2 regions of the Microbispora sp. NBC_01389 genome follow, and region 1 is predicted to be linked to the other one. Evidence: riboswitches for the same ligand, from Rfam matches in the RefSeq annotation. Region 1 holds a riboswitch; the other holds the start of a gene.
What was found. Region 1 has a riboswitch for cobalamin ahead of OG344_RS29660 (ribonucleoside-diphosphate reductase subunit alpha). Riboswitches for the same ligand answer to the same signal wherever they lie in the genome.
Positions count from the first base shown of each region.

Region 2: another riboswitch for cobalamin. It lies ahead of OG344_RS20380 (ABC transporter substrate-binding protein); the one in region 1 lies ahead of OG344_RS29660 (ribonucleoside-diphosphate reductase subunit alpha).

Region 1 is NZ_CP109552.1:6,716,531-6,722,576, forward strand. It holds gene OG344_RS29660 (ribonucleoside-diphosphate reductase subunit alpha) at 1-1,623, opposite strand, end outside; cobalamin riboswitch at 1,755-1,966, opposite strand; gene OG344_RS29665 (Bug family tripartite tricarboxylate transporter substrate binding protein) at 2,012-2,986, opposite strand; gene glmS (glutamine--fructose-6-phosphate transaminase (isomerizing)) at 3,396-5,213, opposite strand; gene OG344_RS29675 (hypothetical protein) at 5,222-5,497, opposite strand; gene OG344_RS29680 (IS701 family transposase) at 5,946-6,046, shown strand, end outside.
Region 2 is NZ_CP109552.1:4,504,160-4,510,205, forward strand. It holds gene OG344_RS20370 (PepSY-associated TM helix domain-containing protein) at 1-181, shown strand, start outside; gene OG344_RS20375 (acyltransferase) at 97-1,575, opposite strand; adenosylcobalamin (AdoCbl) riboswitch at 1,938-2,082, shown strand; gene OG344_RS20380 (ABC transporter substrate-binding protein) at 2,135-3,094, shown strand; gene OG344_RS20385 (FecCD family ABC transporter permease) at 3,213-4,241, shown strand; gene OG344_RS20390 (ABC transporter ATP-binding protein) at 4,238-5,074, shown strand; gene OG344_RS20395 (adenosylcobinamide amidohydrolase) at 5,071-5,844, shown strand; gene OG344_RS20400 (protein kinase domain-containing protein) at 5,868-6,046, opposite strand, start outside.

The DNA of each region.
Region 1 (6,046 bases):
GGCGCACGGGTAGTGGTCGGGGTGCAGGACGCCGCCCGCCGCCCGCGTCTCCTCGTACGCCGGGTGGCGCCCGCGTTCGGCCGCCAGGTCGGCCGAGGTGCCGTACGCCGCGAGCGCGATCTCCTCGGCGATCCGGGTGGAGAGAGCCAGCGCCTCCGGCGAGTCGAACGGCAGGCGCAGCGCGAAGAAGACGTCGGCGAGGCCCATGACGCCGAGGCCCACCGGCCGCCACCGCTGGTTGGCCGCCTCCGCCTCGGGCGTCGGGTAGAAGCCGAGGTCGATCGTGCGGTCGAGGAACCGTACGGCGGTGCGGACCGTGGCGCGCAGCCGGCCGAAGTCGACGGCGTCCCCCTCGGGGGTGAGGTGGGCGGCGAGGTTGACCGAGCCGAGGTTGCACACGGCGGTCTCGCCGTCGCTGGTGACCTCCAGGATCTCGGTGCACAGGTTCGACAGGTGGATGACGTTGCGCGGCAGCGCGGTCTGGTTGGAGGCGCGGTTGGCGGCGTCCTTGAAGGTCATCCAGCCGTTGCCGGTCTGGGCGAGGGTGCGCATCATGCGGGCGTAGAGGGTGCGCGCGGGCACCTGCCGGACGTACCGCCCGGCCGCCTCCAGCTCCCGGTAGCGGGCGTCGAACGCCTCGCCCCACAGGTCGGTCAGCTCGGGAGTGTCCTTGGGGTCGAACAGCGACCACACGCCGTCCGCCTCGACCCGGCGCATGAACTCGTCGGGCACCCAGTTGGCCAGGTTCAGGTTGTGGGTGCGGCGCGACTCCTCGCCCGTGTTGTCGCGGAGCTCCAGGAACTCCTCGATGTCGGCGTGCCAGGTCTCCAGGTAGACGCAGGCGGCTCCCTTCCGCCTGCCGCCCTGGTTGACCGCCGCCACCGACGCGTCGAGCGTGCGCAGCCAGGGCACGATGCCGTTGGACAGGCCGTTGGTGCCCCGGATCAGCGACCCGCGCGAGCGCACCCGGGTCCAGGCGACGCCGATCCCGCCGGAGTACTTCGACAGCCGGGCCACCTGGCCGTACCGCTCGTAGATGCTCTCCAGCTCGTCGCGCGGCGAGTCGAGCAGGAAGCACGACGACAGCTGCGGGCGGAGCGCCCCGGAGTTGAACAGCGTCGGCGAGCTGGGCAGGTAGGCGAGCGCGGACATCAGCCGGTACAGCTCGGCCGCCTCGCCGACGCTCGCCGACAGGCCGCAGGCCACCCGCAGCAGGAAGTGCTGCGGGCGTTCGAGCACCCGCCGCGTGACCGGGTGCCGCAGCAGGTAGCGGTCGTAGACCGTGCGCAGCCCGAAGTACTCGAACCGGTCGTCGGCCGCCGGGTCGATGAGCGCGTCCAGCGCCGCGGCCTCGTCGGCCACGAACGCGGCGACGGCGTCGCCCAGCAGTCCGGCGGCGTGGGCCGCCGCGACCGACTCGGAGAAGGCGCGCACCCCCTGGCCCGCCGTCTCCTCCTCGATGACCCGCGCGAGCAGCCGCGCCGCCCGCCGGGAGTTCTCCGGGTCGGCGACGACCCCCGCCGCCGCCTCCTCGATGGCCCGCCAGACATCCGCGGCCGTCTCCGCGCCGCGCGCCCCGGCGCCGGGGCGCGCGGGCGCGGAGACCGGGTCGGTGATCGTCATCGGTCGCCCTCTCCTCCTCGTCTCCTGACCCGGCCGGCCGGAGGGGAGGGCACACCGCGGCGTACGCCTGCGACGGCACGGCGTACGGGCGGCGGGCCCTCCCTCGGGGCACGGCGCGGGCGCGCACGGTGGATCCGCGCGCGGTCGCGGGCAGGTCTTCGGGCTCGCGGGCGACCGACGGGACACACGCCCGCCGGACCTACTGGCCGTCGCTTCCCGGCGCGCTCGCGCACCAGTGCTCCAATGACGGCGGTCGTTCCCGCTCACCGCTGCGGGGCAGCCCCGGATTCACACCGGGTTCCCTCTTGCCTCACCGAGGTGAACCAGCGACGCGATGGATCCTACATCTAGTGGGCGATCACGCAAGCAGCCCTACAAGTTGTGTTGCTCACCGGATTCCGAGATCGTCGAGGAGCAGGGCCGTACGACGCGCCTCGCCCGTCAGCCACTGCCGGAACTCCGCACCGGCGAGCCACATCGGCGTCCAGCCGTTGCGCTCGCACAAGCGGAGCCAGGCGGGCGAGTCCACGACGGCCCGGCACAGATCGGTCAGCGCGTCGCGCTCGCGGGCGGTCACCCCGAGAGGGGCGAGCAGGCCAGTCCAGTTCGCGTACGCCACGCGCACCCCCGACTCGGCCAGCGTGGGCGCGTCCAGGCCGGGCAGGCGCTCGGGCGACGAGACGGCGAGTGGCCGCAGCCGCCCGGCCCTGACCTGGGCGGCGACGTCGCCGCGCCCGCCGAAGGCGAGCGCGGTCGTCCCCTCGGCCACCGCCGCGACGGCCCGGGCGGAGCTGTCGAAGGCCTCGTACGCCGCCAGGCGCGGGTCGGCCCCGAGGCCCCGGGCGGTCAGGCCGAGCAGCAGGTGGCCGGGCCCGCGGTCGGGCCCGCCCGCCACCTTCACCCGCTCCGGGGTGTGCAGCAGGGCCGCCGCGACCTGCTCGAACGTGCGGTAGCCCGAGCCGGGGGAGGCCACCAGCACCTGCCACTCCCCCGCCAGCCTGGCCAGCGGCACGGTCCGGGCGGCGAACGACCCCACGTCACCGGGCGCGTCACCGGGCGCGTCACCGAGTGCGCAGTCGGCGAGCAGGAGGGGGTCGGCGACCATCAGCCGGTCCGCCCGTCCCGCTGCGAAGCGGCCGAGGGCCGACGCGCCGCCGCCCTGGGCGTCCCGCGTGATCAGCACCCTCCGGGCCCAGCGGCGGGCCTCGATGAGGGACTTCAGGCTCCGGGCGACGCCGTCCCCCCAGCACTCCGGCGGGCCGGGGACGAGGAGGGAGATCTCCCCGCGGTACGAAGGCGCCGGAGCGCCGCACCCGCCCGCCAGGGCCAGGACCCCCAGTGCGAGAACCGTACGGCGTCGCATGCCGGCACCCTCCCCCCGAAGGCCCCTTATGCGGACACACTATGAGAAACGACCCCATGTCATGACATAACGGACGTTACGGATGCGGCAATCGATGCCGGCGTTATCGTGATCGCCATGGGTTCGACGATCTCTCCCGTGGTCGCCCCCGGCGCCATGCGGCGGCTGCCGCAGCCGTCCCTGCCCGCCGGCGACCTGCTCCTGCGCCCCTGGTCCCCCGGGGACGCGGGACCGGTGCTCGACGCGTTCCGTGATGCCGAGATCCAGCGATGGCAGGTGGGGCTGCGCGACATGGACCTGCCGGAGGGGCAGGCCGAGGCGGGCTACTGGGGGAGGTGCACGCCCTCCTCGACGCCTAGCACGAGCACGGCTCGCGTCGCTGGGACGCGAGCCGTGGGTGCCGATGGGCTTACTCGACCGTCACGCTCTTGGCGAGGTTGCGGGGGCGGTCGACGTCGCGGCCGAGGGCGACGGCGGCGTGGTAGGCGAACAGCTGGAGCGGGATCGTGAGCAGGATGGGGTCCAGCTCCACCTCGTTCCTGGGCACCACGATGCAGTCGTCGGCCGCCTCCGAGGTGCGGTGGCCGACCATGAGGATGCGGCCGTGCCTGGCCCGGATCTCGCCGAGCGTGGTGAGGTTCTTGTCCAGCAGTTCGTCGTCCGGCACGACCGCGACGGTCGGCAGCTCGGGGCTGATCAGCGCCAGCGGGCCGTGCTTGAGCTCGCTCGCCGGGTACGCCTCCGCGTGGACGTAGGAGATCTCCTTGAGCTTCTGGGCGCCCTCGCGGGCCACCGGGTAGCCCCGGACCCGCCCGACGAACATCATGCCCGGAGCGTCGGCGTACTTCTTGGCCAGCTCCCTGATCCGGTCCTCCAGGGTGAGGATCTCCTTGATCTGCTCGGGCAGCCGCCGCAGGCCGTCGCAGATCCTGCGGCCGTCGGCCGGCGACAGGTCCCGTACGCGGCCGAGGTGCAGGGCGAGCAGCGCGAACGCCACGGCGGTGGAGGTGAACGCCTTGGTGGAGGCCACCGAGACCTCGGGCCCGGCGTGCAGGTAGATGCCGCCGTCGGTCTCCCGGGCGATGGCGCTGCCGACGGTGTTGACGATGCCGAGCACCCGGCCGCCCTTGCGCTTGAGCTCCTGCACGGCGGCGAGCGTGTCGTACGTCTCGCCCGACTGGCTGATGGCGACGTACAGCGTGTCGGGCTCGACGACCGGGCTGCGGTAGCGGAACTCCGAGGCCGGCTCGGCGTCGGCGGGGATGCGGGCCAGCTCCTCGATGAGCTGCGCGCCGATCTGCCCGGAGTAGTACGCGGACCCGCAGCCGATGATCTTCACGCGGCGGAAGGACCGGGTCTCGCGGGCGTCCATGTTGAGGCCGCCGAGGTGGGCGATGTGGAACCGGTCGTCGATGCGCCCGCGCAGGGTGCGGGCGACCGTGTCGGGCTGCTCGGAGATCTCCTTGAGCAGGTAGTGCTCGTAGCCGCCGTTGTCGTAGTGACCGGCGTCCCAGTCGACCGTGAACGGCTCCTTGGCGGTCTCCCGGGCGTCGCCGGTGAAGGTGTTGAACCCGTCGGCCTTGATGACCGCCAGCTCGCCGTCCTCCAGGTGGACGACCTGCCGGGTGTAGCGGATGAGCGCGGCGACGTCGGAGGCGGCGAACATCTCCTTCTCGCCGAGGCCGAGGACGATCGGGCTGCCGTTGCGGGCGACCACGATCTCGCCGGGACGCTGCGCGTCGACGACGGCGATGCCGTACGTGCCGACCACGCTCTTCAGCGCCCGCTGCACGGCCTCCCGCAGCGAGTCGGTCTCCTTGACCATCCGCCCGACGAGGTGGGAGAGCACCTCGCTGTCGGTCTCGCTCTCGAACGTCACGCCCTCGCCCTCCAGGCGGCGGCGCAGCTCGTCGGCGTTCTCGATGATGCCGTTGTGCACGACGGCGATCCGCTGCTCCTGGTCGAGGTGCGGGTGCGCGTTCACGTCACTGGGCGCGCCGTGCGTGGCCCACCGGGTGTGCCCGATCCCGATCGTGCCCCTGAACTTCGCGGGCACCACCGCCGCCAGGTCGGCGACCCGGCCCTTGACCTTGCGCGTCTTGAGGCTCCTGGAGTTCACGACGGCGAGGCCGGCCGAGTCGTAGCCCCGGTACTCCAGCCGCTGGAGACCTTCGAGCAGGATGGGCGCCGCATCCTGAGGCCCGACGTAAGCGACGATTCCGCACATAACCGCTCCTATCCGTAAACGATCCTCCGGAGCTGGCGCAGGGTCAGCTCCGGTGCCGCGACACGCCTTCCCGCGAGCTCGGTGGAGATCCTGGGGAAGATCTGGTCGTTGGTCAGCCCCCTCGACTTGAGTTCGCCGTGGCGGCGCCGCACGTACTCTTCCGCGGGCTCGCCGAAGTACGCCAGGACGTCGGCGACCACGCGGGCCGCCTCACCCGGGCCCAGCGAGGTGGTCCGGGTGAGATGGCCGATCAGATCCTCGAAGGGATGCCGTGCCGTGGACACAGAGCAGGACCCTAACGCAGCGCGGATGCCGACTAACAAGTTTCTTGCCCGTTTTCGGGCAGGATCAGACTGAGGATCGCTGAGAAGAGGGAATACGAAGGGCCTCCCTCCCGGCTCAAGCCGCCGGACCACGGCGCGCAGTTACCTCCACCTGCCAGACTCGCGCGTCCACGCCGACGGTTCCGGCCTGCCCGGTTCCACTCTGGCCTGAGCCCGCCCGGCGAGAGCGAGCCCACCGAGGCCGTCGTCCGTCCTGCCCACCGACACGGGGCCGCGGACCTGGTCCACCCGGCGAAGATCGCCGACGGATCGAGCACGGCTACCGCGTACTGAAGACCGGCCTGGGCCTGACCCGTACTACATCCGTAGATCGGTTTGAGTGTTTGGAGAGCGCCGAGGTGCCGGATACGGCATGGTCTTGTCGTTACCTCTCTCCTACGATCTGGTCATGTCCTGGGACGCCGAACTGACGGCCCTGACCGAACGAATCGGGCGCACGCTGTTCGTGCGGCCTGAGCCGCGGGCGAACTTCGCCGATCTGGTGCGTGG
Region 2 (6,046 bases), 2.2 Mb from region 1:
CCGCGGCTTCGGCCGGCCCTACCCCCGGGGCGGCTGGCGGGGCCTGCACTGGGGACTCCTGGTGCCGCTGGCCCTGCTCACCTCCGTGATCGGCTACTACGTGCCCCTGATGGGCATCTCCCTGGCCGCGTTCCTGGTGATCGACGTCCTGCTCGGGCTCCGCGCCAGGTCGGCGCGCTGACGCCCTGAGCCGTCGCAGGGCGTTTCGCCGGGCCGGTTCACCCGATCGGGTGAACCGGCCCGGCGATGCCGTGGCCCCCGGCTGACCAGGCACAGGCCCCCGAGCAGGGCGACGGACGCGATCACCGGAGCCGGCCCCGGCGCGAAGCCGGTCACCGTAAGGGTGAGCAGCGCGCCGCCGACGAGCGGCGCGGCGACCGCCACGTGCCGGCCGGTGGCGGTTCCCGTTGGCTCCTCCCACCGGCCGAACAGGGCGGTGAGCCCGAGCAGGACCGGCGCGAGGGCGGCCGGCCACAGCGGGTCCCGGCTCCACCAGGCCGCCGAGCCGGGGAGCGGGGTGCCCAGCCCGAACCCGATGACCGCGACCCCGGCCACGGTGACGAGCGCGGTCATGTGCCACAGGTAGACGGTCATCATGCGCGGCGCGAGCACGGTGAGCACCGCCTCGGCGCGGGGCCGGCGGGCCAGCGCGTTCAGGGCGGGGCGGAGCAGCATCGCCAGGCCGAGCTGGCCGGCGAACAGCGCGAGCAGGCACGCGCTCGGCGGGGCCATGTTCGAGACCGCGCCGGGCATCCCGATCATGCTGGCGGGGTACGGGCCGGCCGCCACGAGGGCCGCCACCATCGCGAACCCCGCCCCCGCGAGCGCCGCCGCGCGGCGTCCCCGCAGCCACTCCAGGCCGCCGTCGGCGTAGCGGAACCCGACCTGGTGGACGGCCAGCCACACGAACGCGACGTTGAGATAGCCGGCGGCCTCCAGCCCCGAGAAGCGGATCACGTCGGTCAGCACCGCGCCGCCCGCCAGCACCGGCAGGGCGATCCCGGCCCGTACGCGCAGCAGGCGGGGCGTGGCCACCACCGCGAGCAGGTAGACGGCGAGGAACCACAGCAACTGGCCGACGGTCCGCGCGGCCACCTCGACCGGCTGCGGGGGCACGCCGAGCGCGGTCAGGAGGTGGGGGAGCGGCAGCCAGACGGCCGCGAGCGGCGCCACCGGCCAGGCCAGGCGGCGCATCCGCCGCGCCGTCCACTCCCGCGCCGTCGACTTGTGCGCGCTCGACCGCCCGGCTGTCCCCTCCCGAGAGGCCGGGCCCGTCTCGCCCGCGTCCTCCAGCCCGGCGCGGCGGGCCGCTGACCGGAAGCTGATCGCGTTGGCCGCGCCCCCGGCGAAGAAGACCAGCGGCATCACCTGGGAGATCCAGGTGACGAACGGAACCGCCGCCAGGGCGTTTCCCGTGGTCAGCCGACCTCCGGCGTACGACAGGACCGGCATCGCCCAGTGCTGGACGACCACGAGGACCATCCCGAAGACGCGCAGGACGTCGATGAAGCGGTCCCGTGGCCCGGGGGCTGCCGGGGCCCGCACGGGGGCGGGAGGAAACATGGTCAGGGACACGGGGGCGCCGCCTTCGGTCGTCGGTCGTGGTCAGTCGCGGGCCCGGCCGGAGCGGTGGGCGGTCGCGACCACCCGATCCGGCGCCGGCCGGGGGAGAAGAGCCCGGGGAGGGCCCGGGGGAGAGCCGGAGGGCTCGGGGTGGGAGCCCGGGGGAGAGACAGTGCGGGAGCTTCCGCCGGGGTTTCCCGGCCGCTCCAGGCTCCCGCCCGGGCGCCGTCCGGCGCAGCGACGGAGCCACTACTCCCGATCTTGGGTGAGCCCCCGCCTCCGGGGTGGGGCCTGCCCTACCACCGCGGCGTACGGGCGGGCGGCCGGGCCTCGGCGACAGGGGGAGGATGATGGCGCGGCGGGGGAGTTGGTACGGTTGCGTCCGACGCGCGCAGCGCAGCGAAGTCCGGTGAGAACCCGGCGCTGTCCCGCAACTGTGGTTCCCCTCCCCCGGGGACGAGCCAGGTCGCCTGCGTTGTGCGCCGACGCCATCAACCCTCGTGGAAAAGGGTGATCCGTCTTATCACGCGGGTCTCTCGATTTCCCGGCTTTCCCCCCTTGGAGGACCCTCGTGAGGCCCCTGCGTACGGCCGTCGCGGGTGTGGTGCTGGGTGTGCTCGGACTGGCCGGCTGCGGCCAGAGCGACGGCACCGCCACGTCCGCGTCGCCCCCACCCCCCACAGCTTCGAACACCGCCGCTTCGAACACCGCCGCCTTCCCCGTCACCATTCAGGCGGGCAACGGCGCGGTGACCATCGGCAAGCGGCCCGAGCACATCGTGTCGCTGTCCCCGACGGCCACCGAGATCCTGTTCGCGATCGGCGCGGGCGCCCAGGTGAGCGCGGTGGACGACCAGTCGACCTATCCACCCGAGGCGCCGAAGACGTCACTGTCGGGCTTCAAGCCCAACGTCGAGGCGATCGCCGCCGCCAAGCCCGACCTCGTCGTGCTCGCCAACGACCTGGAGGGCGTGGTCTCCGGCCTGAAGAAGGTCGGTGTCCCGGTGCTGCTGGAGCCCGCCGCGACCAAGCTGGAGGACACCTACGACCAGATCAGGGACCTCGGCGCGGCCACCGGCAACACGGACAAGGCCGAGGAGGTGGCCGGCGGCGTCAAGCAGAAGATCGACGCGCTCGCCGCGGCGGCGCCCAAGGGCAAGAGCCTGACCTACTACCACGAGCTGGACACCACGCCATACGCCGCCACGTCGAGCACGTTCATCGGGCAGGTCTACGGCCTGTTCGGGCTGAAGAACATCGCCGACGAGGCACCCGACGCGGCGGGCGGCTATCCCAAGCTGTCGGCGGAGTTCGTGGCCAAGGCCGACCCCGACCTGATCTTCCTCGGCGACACCAAGTGCTGTGGCCAGAACGCCGCCGCGCTGGCCAAGCGGCCGGGCTGGTCCGGCCTGGCCGCCCTGAAGCAGGGCCGCGTGGTGGAGCTCGACGACGACGTCGCCTCCCGCTGGGGGCCGCGCGTCGCCGACCTCGCCCAGGTCGTCAGCGACGCCGTCCGGAAGGCGGCGGGCTGAGCCGGTGACGACGCGCACGCCCCCGGTGGCGGTGGGACCGGTGCCGTGGTGAGAGCGGTGCTCCGATGAGAGCGGTTCACCGGTGAGATCCGGTGCCGCGACAGGGCCGGATGGCGGGGTGACGGCGCCGGGCCGTCCGCGCCGGGCGCTCCTCGTCGTGTCCGTCGTGCTGCTGGTCAGCCTGGTCGCCGGGCTGGCGGTCGGCGCGGCGGTCATCTCGCCCCGCGCCATCGCGCTGGCCCTGCTCGACCGGCTACCGCTGGTGTCCCTGCACTCCGGCCTCCAGCCGAACGAGGAGGGGATCGTCTTCCAGCTCAGGGTGCCCCGGGTGCTGCTGGCCGCCGTCGTGGGCGGCCTGCTCGCCCTGGCGGGGGCGGGCTACCAGGGCGTCTTCCGCAACCCGCTGGCCGACCCGTACCTGCTCGGCGCGGCGGCCGGGGCCGGCCTCACGGTGACGCTCGTCGTGGTCTTCCTGGGCGGCGACGCGGGGGTGGCGGCCGTGCCGGTCGCCGCCTTCGCGGGGGCCGTCGGCGGGGTCGTCCTCGCGTACGCGCTGGGCCACACGGCGGGCCGGGGCGGCGGCACCGCGACGCTCGTGCTCGCCGGGGTCGCGGTCACCTCGTTCCTCACCGCCATCCAGACCTTCGTGCAGCAGCTCAAGGTCGACGAGCTGCAGCGCATCTACTCCTGGATACTCGGCGACGTCGGCGGCGGGTGGGAGCAGCTCCGCATGATCGCGCCGTACGCGGTGGTGTCGACGGTGGTCATGCTGCTGCACGGGCGGCTGCTCGACGTGCTGTCGGTCGGCGACGAGGAGGCGGTCAGCCTCGGCCTGCACGCGACGCGCGTGCGGTTCGCCGTGCTGCTGGCCGCCTCGCTCGCCACCGCGTCCGCGGTGGCCGTCAGCGGGCTGATCGCCTTCGTCGGGATCGTGGTGCCGCACGTCGTACGGCGGCTCGCCGGGTGGTCCTACCGCGTCGTGCTGCCGCTGTCGCTTCTCGGCGGGGCGGCGTTCCTCGTGCTGGCCGACACCATCGCGCGTACGGTGCTCGCCCCGGCCGAACTGCCCATCGGGGTGGTCACCGCGTTCGTCGGGGCGCCCTTCTTCGTCGCCGTCCTGCGGATGACCCGGCGGGTGGAGACGTGAGCGGCGACACCGCCGGCCCCGGCGTCCCGGCGGTGGAGGCACGCGGGCTGGGCGTCACGCTGGGCGGGCGGCCGGTGCTCGCGGACGTCACCCTGTCGGCCGCGCCGGGGCAGTGGCTGGCGGTCATCGGCCCCAACGGCGCGGGCAAGTCGACGCTCCTGCGGGCCGTCGCCGGGCTGATCCCGCGCCGGGGAGAGGTGCTGGTGAACGGCGCGGCCGTGGAGGGCCTGCGCCCGCGCCGGCGGGCCCGCCTGGTCGCCTACGCCCCGCAGAGCCCGGCGCTGCCGCCCGACATGACCGTGTACGACTACGCGTTGCTCGGCCGCACGCCGTACATCTCCTATCTCGGCAGCGAGAGCGCCCGGGACCGCGAGGTGACGCGGTCGGTGCTGGAGCGGCTCGACCTGGACGGCTTCGCGGCCCGGCCGCTCGGGCACCTGTCGGGCGGCGAGCGGCAGCGGGTGGTGCTCGCCCGCGCGCTGGTGCAGCAGGCGCCGGTGCTGCTGCTGGACGAGCCGACCACCGCCCTCGACCTGGGGCACCAGCAGCAGGTGCTCGAACTGGTCGACCGGCTGCGCCTGGCCGACCGTCTGACCGTCGTGACCACGCTGCACGACCTCAGCCTCGCGGGGCAGTACGCCGACGCGCTGGTGCTGCTCGCGGAGGGCCGCGCGGTCGCGGCGGGCCCGCCCGGGCGGGTGCTGGCCGAGCCGCTGCTGACCGAGCACTTCGGCGCCCGCGTCCGGGTGGAGCCCGGCGCCGACGGGCGTCCGCTCGTCCACCTGGTGCGCCCGCCGGTGCCCTCCCCGGTCTCCGCCGTGGAGGAGGGATGACCGGCCTGCCGCGCCCGTCGCTGACGCACCGGGCCGAGGACGGCGCGCGCCTCGGCACGCTGCTGTGGCGGTTCGGGCCGGGCTGGCGGATGATCTCCTCGGCGATGCTGGGCGGCGGGATCGGCCCCCGGGATTGGGTGCTGAACGCGCAGGTCGCGAGCGGCTACGCGCGGATGGACCCGGTGGAGCACATGGCCTCGCTCGGCCCCGAGGGTCCCGGCGTCGGCATGATGACGGCGGCGCCGGTCGAGCGGTTCCGCGTGGCCTCCGACGGGGGAGCGGAGGCCGTCGCCACGGTCGGCCTGGGCGTGCCCACCTGGGCGGCGGCACCCGAGGGCGCGCCCGATCACGGCCTGCCCACGGTCCCGGAGCCCGATCGGGGCCCCGCACGGGAGGCGGCGGCAGGCCGGGACGCTCCGGAGCGCGGGCCGGAGGCCGCGCGGGAGGCCCTCGGCGCGGGCGACGCGGGGGCGTGCGTGCCGCGCCCGGGGACGGTCAACATCCTGGTGGCGGTGCCCGTGGCGTTCTGCGACGCGGCGCTGGTCAACGCCGTCATGACGGTCACCGAGGCCAAGACCCAGGCGCTGCTGGAGGCGGGCTTCCCCTGCACCGGCACCGCGTCGGACGCGGTCTGCGTGGCCGTACGGCGGGAGGGCACGGCGGAGCCGTTCGGCGGCCCGCGCTCCGTCTGGGGCGCGCGGATCGCCCGGGCGGTCCACCGGGCCGTCCTCGACGGCGCGCGCGACTGGGGGGAACGCGCTACGGCCTGAAGGTCGCCGTCACTTGATCGCCGTCACTTGAAGGTCACGGTGTTCACCATGTGGTCCATCAGGCCGCGGTCGCACTTGCCGGACGGGCAGAAGAACGTGATCAGGACCGTGGTGCCGGTGTCGCCCTGCCGTACGAGGTAGGCGTAGAAGTCGAGTCGGCCGCCCTGCTGAGGGTCGCTCAGCACGCCCTCGATGAGGAACG